Regions from separate parts of the Lentzea sp. DG1S-22 genome, predicted to be linked through region 2. Evidence: riboswitches for the same ligand, from Rfam matches in the RefSeq annotation. Region 2 holds a riboswitch; each other region holds the start of a gene.
What was found. A riboswitch is a leader RNA that binds a small molecule or an ion and turns the genes downstream of it on or off. The one in region 2 is predicted to bind cobalamin.

Region 1 (4,675 bases), 690 kb from region 2:
TCCGGCACGTCGACCGGGTTCTCGACGACGGCCTTCGTGGCGTACGCGCCGTCCCTCGGCACGCCCATGACCCGGCGGCCCTGCCGTGTCGTGCCCACGACCTCCGACCCGAGCGTGGCGGGCAGCGACGGCCCCGGGTACCAGGGGAAGAGCTCCCGGCCCCTGCCGCGGCGGATCACGGTCTCGCCGTAGTTGAGCCCGATCGCGGTGACGTCCACGAGCGTGTCGCCGACCGGGTCCGGCACCTCCTCGACCCGCAACACCTCGGGCCCGCCGAACTCGTGGAACCGCACTGCCTTCATCATCTTCCTCCCCAATAAGCGGACCGTTGGTCCGGTTGTTACTATACGGACCGTCAGTCCGCTTGTGTCAAGGGAGAACCCGTTGGAACGCGCCGACGCCGCCCGCAACCGCGCCGCGATCCTGGCCGCCGCCACCCGGCTGATCGGGGAACGCGGCATCGACGCCGTGTCCGTGGACGACGTCGCTGTCGCGGCAGGCGTCGGCAAGGGCACCGTGTTCCGCCGGTTCGGCGACAAGGCGGGCCTGGTCAGCGCCGTGGTCGACGAGACGGCGGCGTCGTGGATCAGGACCGCGTCGCTGGAGTGCCGCACCGCGGGGGAGTTCGCCGGCACGCTGTTCGACCACGTGCTGGCGTCGTTGCCGCTGGTCATCGCCGTGGAACGGACGACGGTCCGCAGCTGCGAGGGCAACTTCCGCGTCACCGTGGAACGCCTGGCCCGGCTGGTCGGCTCGACGTTCAAGGCGCACACCGTGCTGGCCGTCCTGCGCGGCGAGCACATCGAGTTCCTGCTGAACCAGGGCATGACCGCCGACGAGATCCGTGCGGGCGTCATCTCTCTCGCGGACACTCTCGCGGCTGAGGTTTGATGCTGGGGTGCTGAACCGCCAACTCTCCGGGATCCGCAAGAAGACGCTGCTGGAACGGCTCGGCCCCGTGCCGGACGTCGACCCCGACCGGTACGGCGACGGCGGCCCGGTGGAGACGCTGGAGAAGCGGGTCGCGGAGCTGCTGGGCACCGAGGCGGCGCTGTTCGTGCCCACCGGCACCATGGCGCAGCAGATCGCGCTGCGCTGCTGGGCCGACCGCACCCACAACCCGATCGTGGCGATGCACCCGCGGGCGCACCCCTTGAACCACGAGGACGACGCGCTGACCGTGCTGTCCGGCCTGCGCCCGGTCGAGGTGCGCGACTCCGAGGTGGGCTCCTGCCCGGAGCCGTACGGGACGCTGCTGCTGGAGGTGCCGGACCGCGAGGCCGGGTTCGTCCTGCCGACCTGGGACGAGCTGACCTCGCTCGTGGACCTGGCACGGGAACGCGACGCCGTCGTGCACCTCGACGGCGCGCGGCTGTGGGAGAGCACGTACGGCCTCGGCAAGCCGCTGCCCGAGATCGCGGGCCTGTTCGACTCGGTCTACGTGTCGTTCTACAAGTCGCTCGAAGGCGTCTCGGGCGCGGCGCTCGCCGGTTCGCAGGACTTCGTCGACCAGGCACGCGTCTGGCGGCACCGGTACGGCGGCATGCTGTTCCAGCAGTGGCCCGCAGCCCTGTCGGCGTTGCACGGCCTCGACACCGTGCTGCCCCGGCTGGGCCTGTACGTCGAGCACGCCAAGGTCGTGGCCGCCGCCTTGGACCTGCCCGAACCGCACACCCACCAGTTCGCGCTGCACCTGCCGGGCGACCCGGCGCGGCTGACCGAGGTGAGCGGGCCGTTCCTCGGCGGGTTCTGGCGGGACGGGACGCTCGCCAAGACGGAGATCACGGTGGCGGAGCCCGCGCTGGAGTGGACCGCCGACGAGGTCCGGGAGGCCTGGGCGGAGTTCCGGAGCCTGATCTAGGGCGACGTCGCCTGCCATCGCCCGATCGTGTCGCCGAGCCTTCTGCCACGATCAGATCTCGGCGTGATCAGGAGGCAGTTCGACATAACCGCCCACGTGTTCGTGGACGAGACCGAGGAGAGGGCTTCCTGGTCACCGCGGCGGCGTTGCTCACGGGTGATCCGGTCTCCGCCCGCCGGACCGTGCGCGGTCCGGTCATGGCCAACCAGCGGAGGATCCACTTCCACAAGGAATCGGATCAGCGCAGGAAGCAGATCCTCGACGTGGTGGTGGAGATCGCGCCGGAGGTCACGATCCACGACGGATCGGCGCACGTGCGCAGGCGCCAACGGGATGCATGCCTCGTCCGGCTGGTCTGCGACCTCGCGGTGTCCGGCGCCGGAATGCCGGTGCTCGAACAGGACGATTCCGTCCTCGAAGCCGACAAGAAGCTCCTCTACCGCTGTGTTCGAGATCTCGGGTGTCACGAGACGCTCGTCTACCGGCACCACCGCGCCCACGAGGAACCGCTGCTCGCGTTGCCGGACGCGATCGCCTGGTGCTGGCACCGGGGTGGTCAGTGGAAGAAGCGGGTGCAGCCTTTGGTCGCCGCCGTGGAAGTCGTCTGAAAACCGCGAAACCCGGCCCACCCACCGTCCGGAAGGCTGCCGGGTCCACTTCGCAGCGCTAGTGCGACTGCGCGGACCAACGATACCGCACTTCTGACGCGACGTCGCTCACCTGGCTGTTGGACACGGCGGTGCGAAATGCGACGATGCCGGGGCTGTGAGGGGAGTGCGAGGAAGCCGGTGCGAATCCGGCGCCGTCCCGCGACTGTGACCGGCCCGGCAGGTCGGGAGTCAGGAACTCGTCCCCCTCTTCACCTGACCGCGGGCGTGGACACCCGAGGAAGGACTTCACCGAGCATGTTCCCCTTTTCGGCTGTCGTCGGACATGACGACCTCCGGCTGGCCCTGCTGCTCAACGCCGTTCACCCCGGCATCGGCGGCGTTCTCGTCCGAGGCGAGAAGGGGACCGCGAAGTCGACGATCGTGCGTGCCCTCGCCGCACTCCTGCCCGAGCTGGAGGTGTCGGCGCACTGCCGCTTCGGGTGCGTGCCCGGCAGCGCGGACTGCCCCGACGCGCCGCACGAGGGCGTGGAGCGGCGGCGCGCGAAGCTCGTCGAGCTGCCCGTGGGCGCCACCGAGGACCGGCTGGTCGGCTCCCTCGACCTCGAGAAAGCGCTGACCGAGGGCGTGCGGGCGTTCCAGCCCGGGTTGCTGGCGGCGGCGCACCGGGGCGTGCTCTACGTCGACGAGGTCAACCTGCTGCACGACCACCTGGTCGACCTGCTGCTCGACGCCGCCGCGATGGGACGCGCGCACGTCGAGCGCGAGGGCGTGTCGATCTCGCACCCGTCGCAGTTCCTGCTGGTCGGCACCATGAACCCCGAGGAGGGCGAGCTGCGGCCGCAGCTGCTCGACCGGTTCGGGCTGACGGTGGCGGTGAAGGCGGCGCGGGACGTCGGCGTGCGCACCGAGGTCATCCGGCGCCGGCTCTCCTACGAGGCGGACCCGGTGGGGTTCGCGCGGAAGTGGGAGGACGAGGACACCCTGCTCCGGCAGCGGATCGCCGACGCGCGGCACAGGCTGCCCGCGGTGTCCCTCCCGGACGGTGAGCTGCGCCGGATCGCCGCCGTCTGCGCGGCTTTCGAGGTCGACGGCATGCGCGCGGACCTCGTGGTCGCCCGTGCCGCCACGGCCCACGCGGCGTGGCGGGGTGCCGATCAGGTCGAGGAGCAGGACGTCGAGACCGCGGTCCGGCTCGCGCTGCCGCACCGGCGCCGCCGCGACCCGTTCGACGAGCCCGGCATCGAGGAGCAGCAGCTCGAGGACGCCATGCGGCAGGCGGCCGAGCACGCGGAGGACCCCGGGGAGGGACCGGACGACGACGGGCCGGGTGGTGGCGAGCTGCCCGAACCGCAGGAGGGCCCGAAGGGCGGCGGGAACGCGCCCGGTGACCGTCCGGCACCGGAGCCCGCGCCCGCGTTCAAGGCACGGCTGCTGGAGGTGCCCGGAGTCGGGGAAGGCACGCCCGGCAAGCGTTCCAGGGCACGCGCCCGCACGGGCCGGGTCGTGCGTTCGTCCACAGTGGACGGAAGTGGGCTGCACCTGGTCGACACGCTCACGAACGCGGCGCCGCACCAGCGGGCCCGCGGCCGCAGCGGACCGGGACTGCTGCTGACGGGCGCCGACCTCCGCAAGGCGGTCAGGGAGGGCAAGGAGTCGAACCTCGTCCTGTTCGTCGTCGACGCCTCCGGCTCGATGGCGGCGCAGAAGCGGATGTCGGCGGTCAGCGGCGCGGTGATCTCGTTGCTGCGCGACGCCTACCAGCGCCGGGACAAGGTCGGCGTGGTCACGTTCCGCGGCAGCCAGGCCGAGGTCGCGCTGCCCCCGACGACCTCCGTGGACGCGGCGGCGACGCGGCTCAGGAAGATGCGCACCGGAGGACGGACCCCGCTCGCGGACGGTCTGCTGAAGGCCCACCGGGTGCTGGAGGTCGAACGGCTGAGGGATCCGCGCAAGCGCCCGCTCGTGGTGCTGCTGACCGACGGGCGCGCCACGTCGTCCGGGCTCGGCGGTGACCCGGCCGCGGACGCGCTCAAGGCCGCCGGACTGCTGGAGCAGACCGCTGTCGTCGTCGTGGACTGCGAACAGGGGCACGTCCGCCTCGGGCTCGCCCAGAAGATCGCCGAGGCGCTGCAGGGCACCTGCGTGAGGCTCGAACAGCTGTCCGCCGACCACCTCGCCGGCGTCGTCCGGGCCGCATAAGGAG
Region 2 (4,675 bases):
TTCACGCGCACGCTGCCGGTCGGCGCCTCGCCGAGGACGTGCAGGCCGTCGCGGATCTGGACGTCCTTGACCTCGCACAGCCAGCCGTCGACGTGCAGCAGGAACTCGTCGAACTCGGCGTCGTGCGGCCGGTCCTCGAGGCCGAGGTCGTGGTCGAGCTTCGCGGCCTGGATCAGCGTCCAGATCTGCGCGCGGATCGCGGGCAGCTTGGACGGGTCCATCGCGGAGATGTTGCCGTACTCGTCGAGCAGCTGCTCCAGCCGTGCGATGTCGCCGTAGCTGTCGGCACGGGCCATCGGCGGCACCAGGTGGTCGACCAGCGTGGCGTGCGCGCGCCGCTTCGCCTGCGTGCCCTCACCGGGGTCGTTGACGAGGAACGGGTAGATGAGCGGCAGGTCGCCCAGCGCCGCGTCCGTGCCGCAGGAGGCCGACATGCCGACGGTCTTGCCGGGCAGCCACTCCAGGTTGCCGTGCTTGCCGACGTGCACCACGGCGTCCGCGCCGAAGTTCGACTCGATCCACCGGTACGCCGCCAGGTAGTGGTGCGACGGCGGCAGGTCCGGGTCGTGGTAGATCGCGATCGGGTTCTCGCCGAACCCGCGCGGCGGCTGGACGATCACCGCGACGTTGCCCGACCGCAGCGCGGCCAGCACGATCTCGCCGTCCTTCGACCTGCTGTGGTCGACGAACAGCGTGCCCGGCGCGTCGCCCCAGTGCTCCCGCATCGACTCGCGGAAGTCGTCCGGCAGCGTCTCGTAGAACTCGCGGTAGTCGGCCGCGGCGATGCGGATCGGGTTGCTCTCGAACTGCTCCTGCGTGAGCCAGTCGGCGTCCTGGCCACCGGCGGCGATCAGCGCGTGGATCAGCTTGTCGCCGTCGAGCTCGTCGACGCCCGGCAGCTCGTCGCCGATGTCGTAGCCGTGCTCCTTCATGGCCTTGAGCAGCCGCACGGTCGACGCGGGCGTGTCGAGCCCGACGGCGTTGCCGATGCGCGAGTGCTTCGTCGGGTACGCCGACAGCATCACGACGACCTTGCGGTCCTCGGCCGGGATGTGCCTGAGGCGGCCGTGGCGGACCGCGATGCCCGCGACGCGCAGCGCCCGTTCCGGGTCGGCCACGTAGACCGTGAGGCCGTCGGAGTCGACCTCCTTGAACGAGAACGGGACCGTGATGATCCGGCCGTCGAACTCCGGGATGGCGACCTGGGTCGCGGTGTCCAAAGGAGACAGACCGTCGTCGTTGGAGTCCCACGTCTCACGGCTCGACGTGAGGCACAGGCCCTGGAGGATCGGCACGTCGAGCGCCGCCAGCGCACCGACGTCCCACGCCTCGTCGTCGCCGCCGGCCGACGCCTTCGCCGGGTTCGTGCCGCCGGCCGCGAGCACCGTCACGACCAGGGCGTCCGCCGCGCGCAGCGTGTCGAGCAGCTCGGGCTCCGCGGTGCGCAGCGAGGAGCAGTAGACGGGCAGCGCCCTGCCGCCCTTGGCCTCGATCGCGTCGCACAGCGCGTGCACGAACGCCGTGTTCCCGGCCACGTGGTGCGCGCGGTAGTAGAGGACCGCGACCGTCGGGCCCTCCTCCGGGGTGTTCTCCCGTTCCAGCACGCCCCAGCTCGGCGTGGCGGCGGGCGCCTGGAAGCCGTGACCGGTCAGCAGCACCGTGTCCGACAGGAACTTGTGCAGCTCGGTGAGGTTCGCCGGCCCGCCGTGGGCGAGGTAGAGGTGCGCCTCCGCGCAGACGCCGCCGGGTACCGTCGACAGCTCCATCAGCGCCGCGTCGGGCTGCATCTCACCGCCGAGCACCACGACCGGCAGTCCGCCGGCGAGGAGCCAGTCGAGGCCCTCCTCCCACATCCGGCGCCCACCGAGGATGCGCACGACCACCAGGTCGACGCCCTCGACGAGCGCGGGCAGGTCCTCGGCCGTGAGCCGCGCGGGGTTGCCGAGGCGGTACTCGGCACCGCTCGCACGCGCCGACAGCAGGTCGGTGTCGGAAGTCGACAGCAGCAGGATCACGCAGGCTCCATCCCTCGTGGGGTCCTCGCCCCAGGTTGCGGGTGACAGGCGAAGCGGAGTTCCTGACTCCCAGCGTGTCCGCTGGTCACAGTGGCGGGACCGCGCCGGATTCACACCGGCTTCCTCCTGTGCTTCGCCGTTCGGGCTCACCCTAACCGGCGGGTTACAGTCCGACCTATGCGTAGTCACCCGGATGCCTGCCCCGGCGCCGTCGAGCTGCACCCCGCGGCCGACGGCGGGCTGGCGCGCATCCGGGTGCCGGGCGGCACCCTTTCCGCTGCTCAGTGGGATGTCGTGAGGGTCGCGGCCGCCGAGCTCGGCTCGGGTTCGATCGAGCTGACCTCGCGGGCGAACCTCCAGATCAGGGGCCTCGCGGACGGGGTGGAGCTGGGCTCCCGGCTGCGTGCCGCCGGCCTGCTGCCCTCGTGGTCGCACGAGCGGATGCGCAACATCATCGCGGCGCCGCTGGAGGACAACCAGGCGCTGGTCGACGAGCTCGACGCCGCCCTGTGCGCGGACCCGTCGCTCGCCTCGCTGCCAGGCCGCTTCCTGGTCACGGTGGGCGCCTCGGTGAGCGGCCTGGGCGGCGACTTCGGCCTGGTCAGCCTGGGCGGCGGCGGGACAGTCCTGCTCCTCGCGGGCCGCGACACCGGCGTCCGCGTGACCGACCCGGTCGACGCCGTGGTGACCGCGGCCCGCCTCTTCGGGTCGCTGCGCGGCACCGCGTGGCGCCTGTCCGAAGTGGACGGCGGTGTGCGGAAGATCACCGAGCACTTCGGCGTCTCGCCGGGTGAGCGGTTCAGCCCGGTTGTGACTCCTGTCGCACCTTCACCTGTGACGCCGGGCGTCCCGCTCGGCCGGCTGGACGCGGCGCAACTGCCGGGCGTACCGCTGCGGCTGACCCCGTGGCGCAGCCTGGTGGTGCCCGCCGGGACCGGCACGTCCGGCTTGATCACCGACCCCGCCTCGCCGTGGCACGGCGTCAGCGCCTGCACCGGCCGCCCCGGCTGTGCCAAGTCGCTGTCCGACGTCCGCGCCGATGCGCGCGCTTGGCTCGGAACCCCGCACGACCGACCGGTCCACTGGTCGGGCTGTGCACGCCGTTGCGGTCGCCCCGCCGGCGATGTGATCGAGTTCGTCGCGACCGGCGACGGCTACGAGGAGATCCGTTGACGCAGTACATCAAGGACGGCGCGGAGATCTACCGCCAGTCCTTCGCCACCATCCGCGCGGAGTCGGACCTCACCAGGTTCCCCGGCGACGTCGCGACAGTGGTCGTCCGCATGATCCACGCCTGCGGCATGACCGATCTGACCGACGACGTGGCGTTCTCGCCGAACGTCGTCCGCGACGCCCGCGAGGCGCTGAACAACGGCGCCCCGGTCCTCTGCGACGCCAACATGGTCGCCTCGGGTGTCACGCGCCGCCGCCTGCCGAAGGACAACGAGGTCCTCTGCTACCTGCAGGACCCGCGCACGCCGCACAAGGCGCGGGAGATCGGCAACACCCGCAGTGCCGCGGCGCTCGAGCTGCTCGCGGACCGCTTCGAGGGCGCCGTGATCGCGATCGGCAACGCCCCCACCGCGCTCTTCCACCTCCTCGACCTCCTCGACCGGGGCGCGCCGAGGCCCGCCGCGGTGATCGGCGTCCCGGTCGGGTTCATCGGGGCGGCGGAGTCCAAGGAAGCCCTGGCCGCAACGGATCTGGAGCACCTCGTGGTGCTCGGCCGGCGCGGCGGGAGTGCCATGACGGCGGCGGCCATCAACGCGATTGCGAGCGAAGAAGAATGACGGGCAAGCTCTACGGTGTCGGCCTCGGTCCAGGCGACCCGGAACTCGTGACGGTCAAGGCCGCGCGGCTCATCGGCGAGGCCGACGTGGTGGCGTTCCACAGCGCCCGGCACGGCAGGTCGATCGCGAAGACCATCGCGGCGCCGTACCTCCGCGAGGGCCAAGTCCTCGAACAGCTCGTCTACCCGGTCACGACCGAGGAGTCGGACGACTACCAGGGCGAGATCGACGCCTTCTACGAGGAGGCCGCGAGCAGGCTCGCCGCGCACCTCGACGCCGGGCGCACGGTGGTCGTGCTCGCGGCGGGCGACCCGTTCTTCTACGGCTCGTACATGCACATGCACAAGCGGCTGGCCGACCGCTACGAGTGGGAGGTCGTCCCGGGCGTCACGTCCGTGAGCGGCGCGAGCGCTGTCCTCGGCACGCCGCTGGTCGAACGCGACGAGGTCCTCACGATCCTGCCCGGCACGCTGCCGCCCGCCGAGCTCGCGGCCCGTCTCGCCGACACCGACTGCGCCGCGATCCTCAAGCTGGGCCGCACCTTCGGCAACGTCAAGCAGGCGCTGCAGGACGCGGGCAGGCTCGACGGCGCCTGGTACGTCGAACGCGCCACGAGCAAGCGCCAGAGGATGTCGCCGCTGGTGGACGTCGACCCGGACACGGTTCCGTACTTCTCCATCGCCGTGCTGCCGAGCCAGTCCAGGCCGCCGAGGCCGAAGGGCGAGGTCGTGGTCGTGGGTCTCGGTCCCGGTTCCCGCGACTGGCTCACGCCCGAGGCACGCCAGGAGATCGAGGCCGCCGACGAGCTGGTGGGCTACAGCACCTACCTCAACCGCGTTCCGGAGCGTCCCGGCCAGCAGCGGCACCTCT
Region 3 (4,675 bases), 3.5 Mb from region 2:
TGCTGCTGTTCGCCGTCGAGCACGTCGGCGAGCGCGTGCGAGCACGTCTGACCGCGGACTCCTCCCTGGGGCAGGCGATCGACGAGATCGCGCTGCTGCGTGACGAACACCGGGCCGAGGCGCGGATCTGGCTGGCGTTCGTCGCCCAAGCCGCCATCAAGGAGCCACTCGCCCGTCCCCTCAGGAACAGCTACGCGGCATTGCACGACCTGCTCGTCCGCCTGGCCACCGGCAGCGGCCTGGCCGATCCGCCTGCCGCGGCTCGCGCGCTGCTGGCCATCGCGGACGGCCTCACCGCCCACGTGGTCATCGGTCACCTCACCGCGCAGGAAGCGGCGGAGGTCCTGAACACGCACGTGGCCGGGCTGTGGAAATAGGATCTGCGGTGTGCAGCGGCCACGCCGGGACATCAGACACCGACCTGTGGACCGACGCGACCTGGATCGTGGACTCCGCCCGGGTCGGATGCGGCCGCTCCTGCGAGACCACCAGACGTTCCGAACTGGCCAGCTGGCCGGCTACTGCTCGTCGCATTCACGGTTCTCCTGGGGCCTGCGCCTGGTCTGCATCCCGGCCGGCCTGCCGATCATCTGGGCGCTCGCGAACCCGAGGATCGACGAACGCCAGGTGCTGATGGCGGTCCTGGACCATGATCCGTCCGTGCTGGCCGACCGACCCGGTCTACTGGTCATCGCGGACAAGGGCTACGTCTCCCGGGAGCTCGACACGTTCCTGGTCGAACGCGGGGTCCGGCTACTGCGCCCCAACTACCGCAACCGCACCCCACGCCCGGCCGAACACCTGCTCAAACCCGTCCGCCAGCTCATCGAATCGGTCAACCACACCCTCAAAGGCCAGCTCGACCTCGAGCTGCACGGCGGCCGCACCATCGACGGCGTCACCGCCCACATCGCCCAACGCATCCTCGCCCTGACCACCGCGATCTGGCACAACCGCGCCACCGGTCAGCCCATTACCCGATCCCTGATCGCCTACGACCACTGATCAGTCAGGACTTACCCGTCTAGCGGTGTGGCGCCGCGGCGGGGGTCTTCGCCCGGCGCGTGGCCGGGTCGACCAGCAGGCCGAACACCACGCCGATGCCGACGTAGAGCGTGGCGAGCTGGGCGAGCGAGCTGAGGCGGAACTGCCACAGCACGGCAACCGGCACGTCCGCGGGGATCGTGTCCGGTGACGCGGGGAACGCGAGCAGCACCACCGCGACGGCCGCGGTGACCGCGAGCAGCACGGCGGTCGTGCGGACCGGCTGCGACTGCTCGCGCAGCCGGCCGGCCAGCAGGCTCGCGCCCCACACGATCAGCAGGCCCGCGACCACCACACCGAGGTAGAGCGCGGTGCGGTGGTTCACCGTCTCCGGGTCGCCCACGGCGGGCGGGTTGGCCGGGTACTTGAGCCACGGCAGCAGCGCCACGGCGCCGAACACCGCGGCGCCGAACGTGAAGCTGCGCGTGAACGGCGTGCCGGCGGCGAACCAGCGCTTCGACAGCGCGTAGGCCGTGGCGAACACCAGGCCCACCGCGACGCCGACGATCACCACGCCGAGCATGCCGCCCACGACCTGCGTGCCGCGACTGACCAGCTCCTCACCGCCGTGGGAGTGGCCGTCACCGGAGGGTTCCCGCGCCGCCTCGACCGCGAGCGCGGCGCGGATCGGGATCTCGGTGACCAGGAGCTGCACGAGCGCGGAGGCGACGCCGGCGACGGCGCCGGCCGCGACCCCGCGCAGCGCAAGGGACCTGTACGTCGTCATCTGCTTGATCAGCGGATCAGTGGCACGGGACGCCGAGGGCGTGGCGGCCGTCGTGGAAGAACTCGTGCAGCAGCTCCGAGCTCGCGCCGAGCGCGAGGCCGTTCTCCTGCAGGACCAGGTAGGTGACGACCAGGCCGAGCAGTGAGACGGCGAAGGCCCACTTGGGCACGCGGACGGCGGACAGGCTTGCTGCGGGGCTCGTCATGACGGGCTCCTCCATACCTCGTGGAAGGTCAACTCTCCTTGCGGCGCCGCAGCCGGTCTCCTGACTCCCGGATCAACGCTGCCCCCGCGTCTTCCCAGCCCCTCGCGGGACCAGTGACGTGCTCGGCGGGGATCGCTTCCCGGTCACAGTGGCGAGGACCGCGCCGGATTCACACCGGCTTCCCGTCACTGCGGCGCGTGCACCGTAAGTTCACCGGCCCGTCAGGCACAACCGGCCATAAGAGTTGTTGCGTCCCTCACTTCACGAGCGGACAGTCGCCGCACTTCCCACCTGCGGCGACGCGGTAGTAGAGGCAGCAGCTCCTGCGCACGAACCCGACTTCGCCGGGAAAGCTCAGGAATTTCCCGGCCTGTTCGAAAGGCGGGGCGCTCATGAGCAGTTCGCCCCGTTCTTCCGCTTCCTCCGCCGTGAGCATCCGTGCGCGCACAACCATTTTCAGCGCACCCGCGATGTTCGACATCGCGTTGCCCCACAACAACCCTCGCGCCACCGGTGTGACCGACTGAATCGCCTCGACCACGGGTTCCAGCGCCTCGGCGGCGGGCGGGCCGAGCCGCGGCTCGTCGATGCGGACGCTCAGGCCGTTGACCGGGTGGTGCTGCCACCACAGGTTCTCCGGCCGGACGTCGATCGGGAGGTTCGCGGCCGTGAGCGGGCTGAGCAGCCGAGCGGTGTAGCTGAGGAAGAACAGGCTCGCCGCGACGCGGGGTTCTTCCGCCCGGTACCGGACAGCGATGGCGTCGATGGTGTTCTTCAGCGCCGGGCCGTCCAGGAGCGCCGTTCCCGGCGACCAGGAGTCGTCCGGACGACCCACGTCGAGCGCGAAGAACGGGTTGATCCCGCGCACCCGGCGCAGCGCTGCGAGGACCTCCGCGAATTCCGACACGGGAATTCACGCTACCGGGTGTTCATGCAGGACAGATCACGTCCACGGCCTGGGACAGACGCGACCGCGGTGCGGACCGGGGTCCGGGGGATGGGAGGATGTGGAGCCGTGAAGACCTTCGATTCCCTGTTCGCAGAGCTGACCGGACGAGCCGCCACCAAGCCGGAGGGATCCGGCACCGTCGCAGCGCTCGAGGCCGGCGTCCATGCGCAGGGCAAGAAGGTCCTGGAGGAGGCGGGCGAGGTCTGGATCGCCGCCGAGTACGAGTCCGACGAGAAGCTCGCCGAAGAGATCTCGCAGCTGCTGTACCGCCTCCAGGTGCTGATGCTGGGCCGCGGCCTGACCCTCGAAGACGTCTACAAGTACCTCTGACGGAGACCCCCACATGCTGCGCGTAGCAGTCCCGAACAAGGGTGCGCTCGCCGAACGCGCCTCCGCCATGCTCACCGAGGCCGGCTACCGGCAGCGGCACGAGCCGCGCGACCTGACCGTGCTCGACCCCAACAACGAGGTCGAGTTCTTCTTCCTGCGCCCCAAGGACATCGCGATCTACGTGGCGTCCGGTGACCTGGACCTCGGCATCACCGGCCGCGACCTGGCCGCCGACTCGGGCGCCGACGACAACGGCTCCTCCGTCGAGGAGCTGCTGGCGCTGGGCTTCGGTGCCTCGACGTTCCGCTACGCGGGCCCTCGCGGCACCGACTGGAAGGTCTCCGACCTCGAGGGCAAGCGCCTCGCCACCGCCTACCCGAGGCTCGTGGGCCGCGACCTCGAGGCCCGCGGCATCACCGCGCAGGTCATCCGCCTCGACGGCGCCGTCGAGATCTCGATCCAGCTCGGCGTGGCCGACCTGATCGCCGACGTGGTGGGCTCCGGCCGCACGCTGCGCCAGCACGACCTGGTGCCGTTCGGCGAGCCGATCTGCGAGTCCGAGGCGGTCCTGATCCACCGCAACGGCACGGAGCTGACCGCCGCCAAGAAGCAGCTGACGGCCCGCCTGCAGGGCGTCGTGTTCGCGCAGCAGTACCTGATGCTCGACTACGACTGCCCGCGCTCGCTCCTCGACGACGCCATCGCCCTCACCCCGGGCCTGGAGTCGCCGACGGTCGCCCCTCTCGCGAACCCGGAGTGGGCCGCCGTGCGCGCGATGGTGTCGCGCAAGGAGGCGAACAAGGTGATGGACGAGCTGGCCGCCATCGGCGCCAAGGCCGTGCTGGCCTCGGACATCAGGTTCTGCCGCCTGTGATCACGGAGCACGCCCTGCTGGACGTGCTGCCGGGTTCCGAGGCCGAGTTCGAGTGGGCGTTCGGCGAGGCGCGGGAGCTGATCTCCGCCTCGCCGGGCTTCCGCGGCCTGGAACTGCTGCGGTGCCTGGAGGCGCCGTCGCGCTACCTGCTGCTCGTGCGCTGGAACACGTTGGAGGACCACACGGTCGGCTTCCGGCAGGGGCCCTCCTACGAGCGGTGGTCTTCGTTGCTGCACCGCTTCTACTCGCCGTTCCCGGTGGTGTCCCACTTCGAGAGCGCCCTGAGCACCTCGTCGTCCGTGGTCTGATCGAAGTTCTCGTACCAGCTGCTGACGGCCCGGAAGTGCCTCGGGACGAGGACGGCGACGGTTCTCGTCGTGAAGCTCCGCAGCGACTCCCCGGCCGCGACGGGAACGGCCAGGGTGGTGCTGCGCGGGCGGTGGTGCGCGATCCACCCGAGCGCCGCCTTGGCCGTGACGCCGGTGGCCAGGCCGTCGTCCACGACGATGACGTCGCGATCCCTGATGACCAGCGGCTTCGTGCCCC

Region 1: it holds a riboswitch for cobalamin, as region 2 does, so the genes downstream of both, V1227_RS35840 (putative cobaltochelatase) here and cobN (cobaltochelatase subunit CobN) in region 2, are expected to answer to the same signal.
Region 3: it holds a riboswitch for cobalamin, as region 2 does, so the genes downstream of both, V1227_RS14310 (CbtB domain-containing protein) here and cobN (cobaltochelatase subunit CobN) in region 2, are expected to answer to the same signal.

The regions. Positions count from the first base shown of each region.
Region 1 covers NZ_CP143276.1:7,535,283-7,539,957, forward strand. Annotated here, with positions in the region: gene V1227_RS35820 (quinone oxidoreductase family protein) at 1-305, opposite strand, end outside; gene V1227_RS35825 (helix-turn-helix domain-containing protein) at 385-891, shown strand; gene V1227_RS35830 (threonine aldolase family protein) at 899-1,861, shown strand; gene V1227_RS35835 (hypothetical protein) at 2,059-2,469, shown strand; cobalamin riboswitch at 2,582-2,730, shown strand; gene V1227_RS35840 (putative cobaltochelatase) at 2,767-4,671, shown strand.
Region 2 covers NZ_CP143276.1:8,226,406-8,231,080, reverse strand. Annotated here, with positions in the region: gene cobN (cobaltochelatase subunit CobN) at 1-2,015, opposite strand, end outside; cobalamin riboswitch at 2,051-2,184, opposite strand; gene V1227_RS39240 (hypothetical protein) at 2,193-3,188, shown strand; gene V1227_RS39235 (precorrin-8X methylmutase) at 3,185-3,805, shown strand; gene V1227_RS39230 (precorrin-2 C(20)-methyltransferase) at 3,802-4,675, shown strand, end outside.
Region 3 covers NZ_CP143276.1:3,270,678-3,275,352, reverse strand. Annotated here, with positions in the region: gene V1227_RS14325 (TetR/AcrR family transcriptional regulator) at 1-377, shown strand, start outside; partial or broken gene V1227_RS14320 (transposase) at 413-1,005, shown strand; gene V1227_RS14315 (CbtA family protein) at 1,025-1,771, opposite strand; gene V1227_RS14310 (CbtB domain-containing protein) at 1,788-1,976, opposite strand; cobalamin riboswitch at 2,010-2,184, opposite strand; gene V1227_RS14305 ((2Fe-2S)-binding protein) at 2,233-2,883, opposite strand; gene V1227_RS14300 (phosphoribosyl-ATP diphosphatase) at 2,992-3,255, shown strand; gene hisG (ATP phosphoribosyltransferase) at 3,269-4,129, shown strand; gene V1227_RS14290 (antibiotic biosynthesis monooxygenase family protein) at 4,126-4,437, shown strand; gene V1227_RS14285 (phosphoribosyltransferase) at 4,371-4,675, opposite strand, start outside.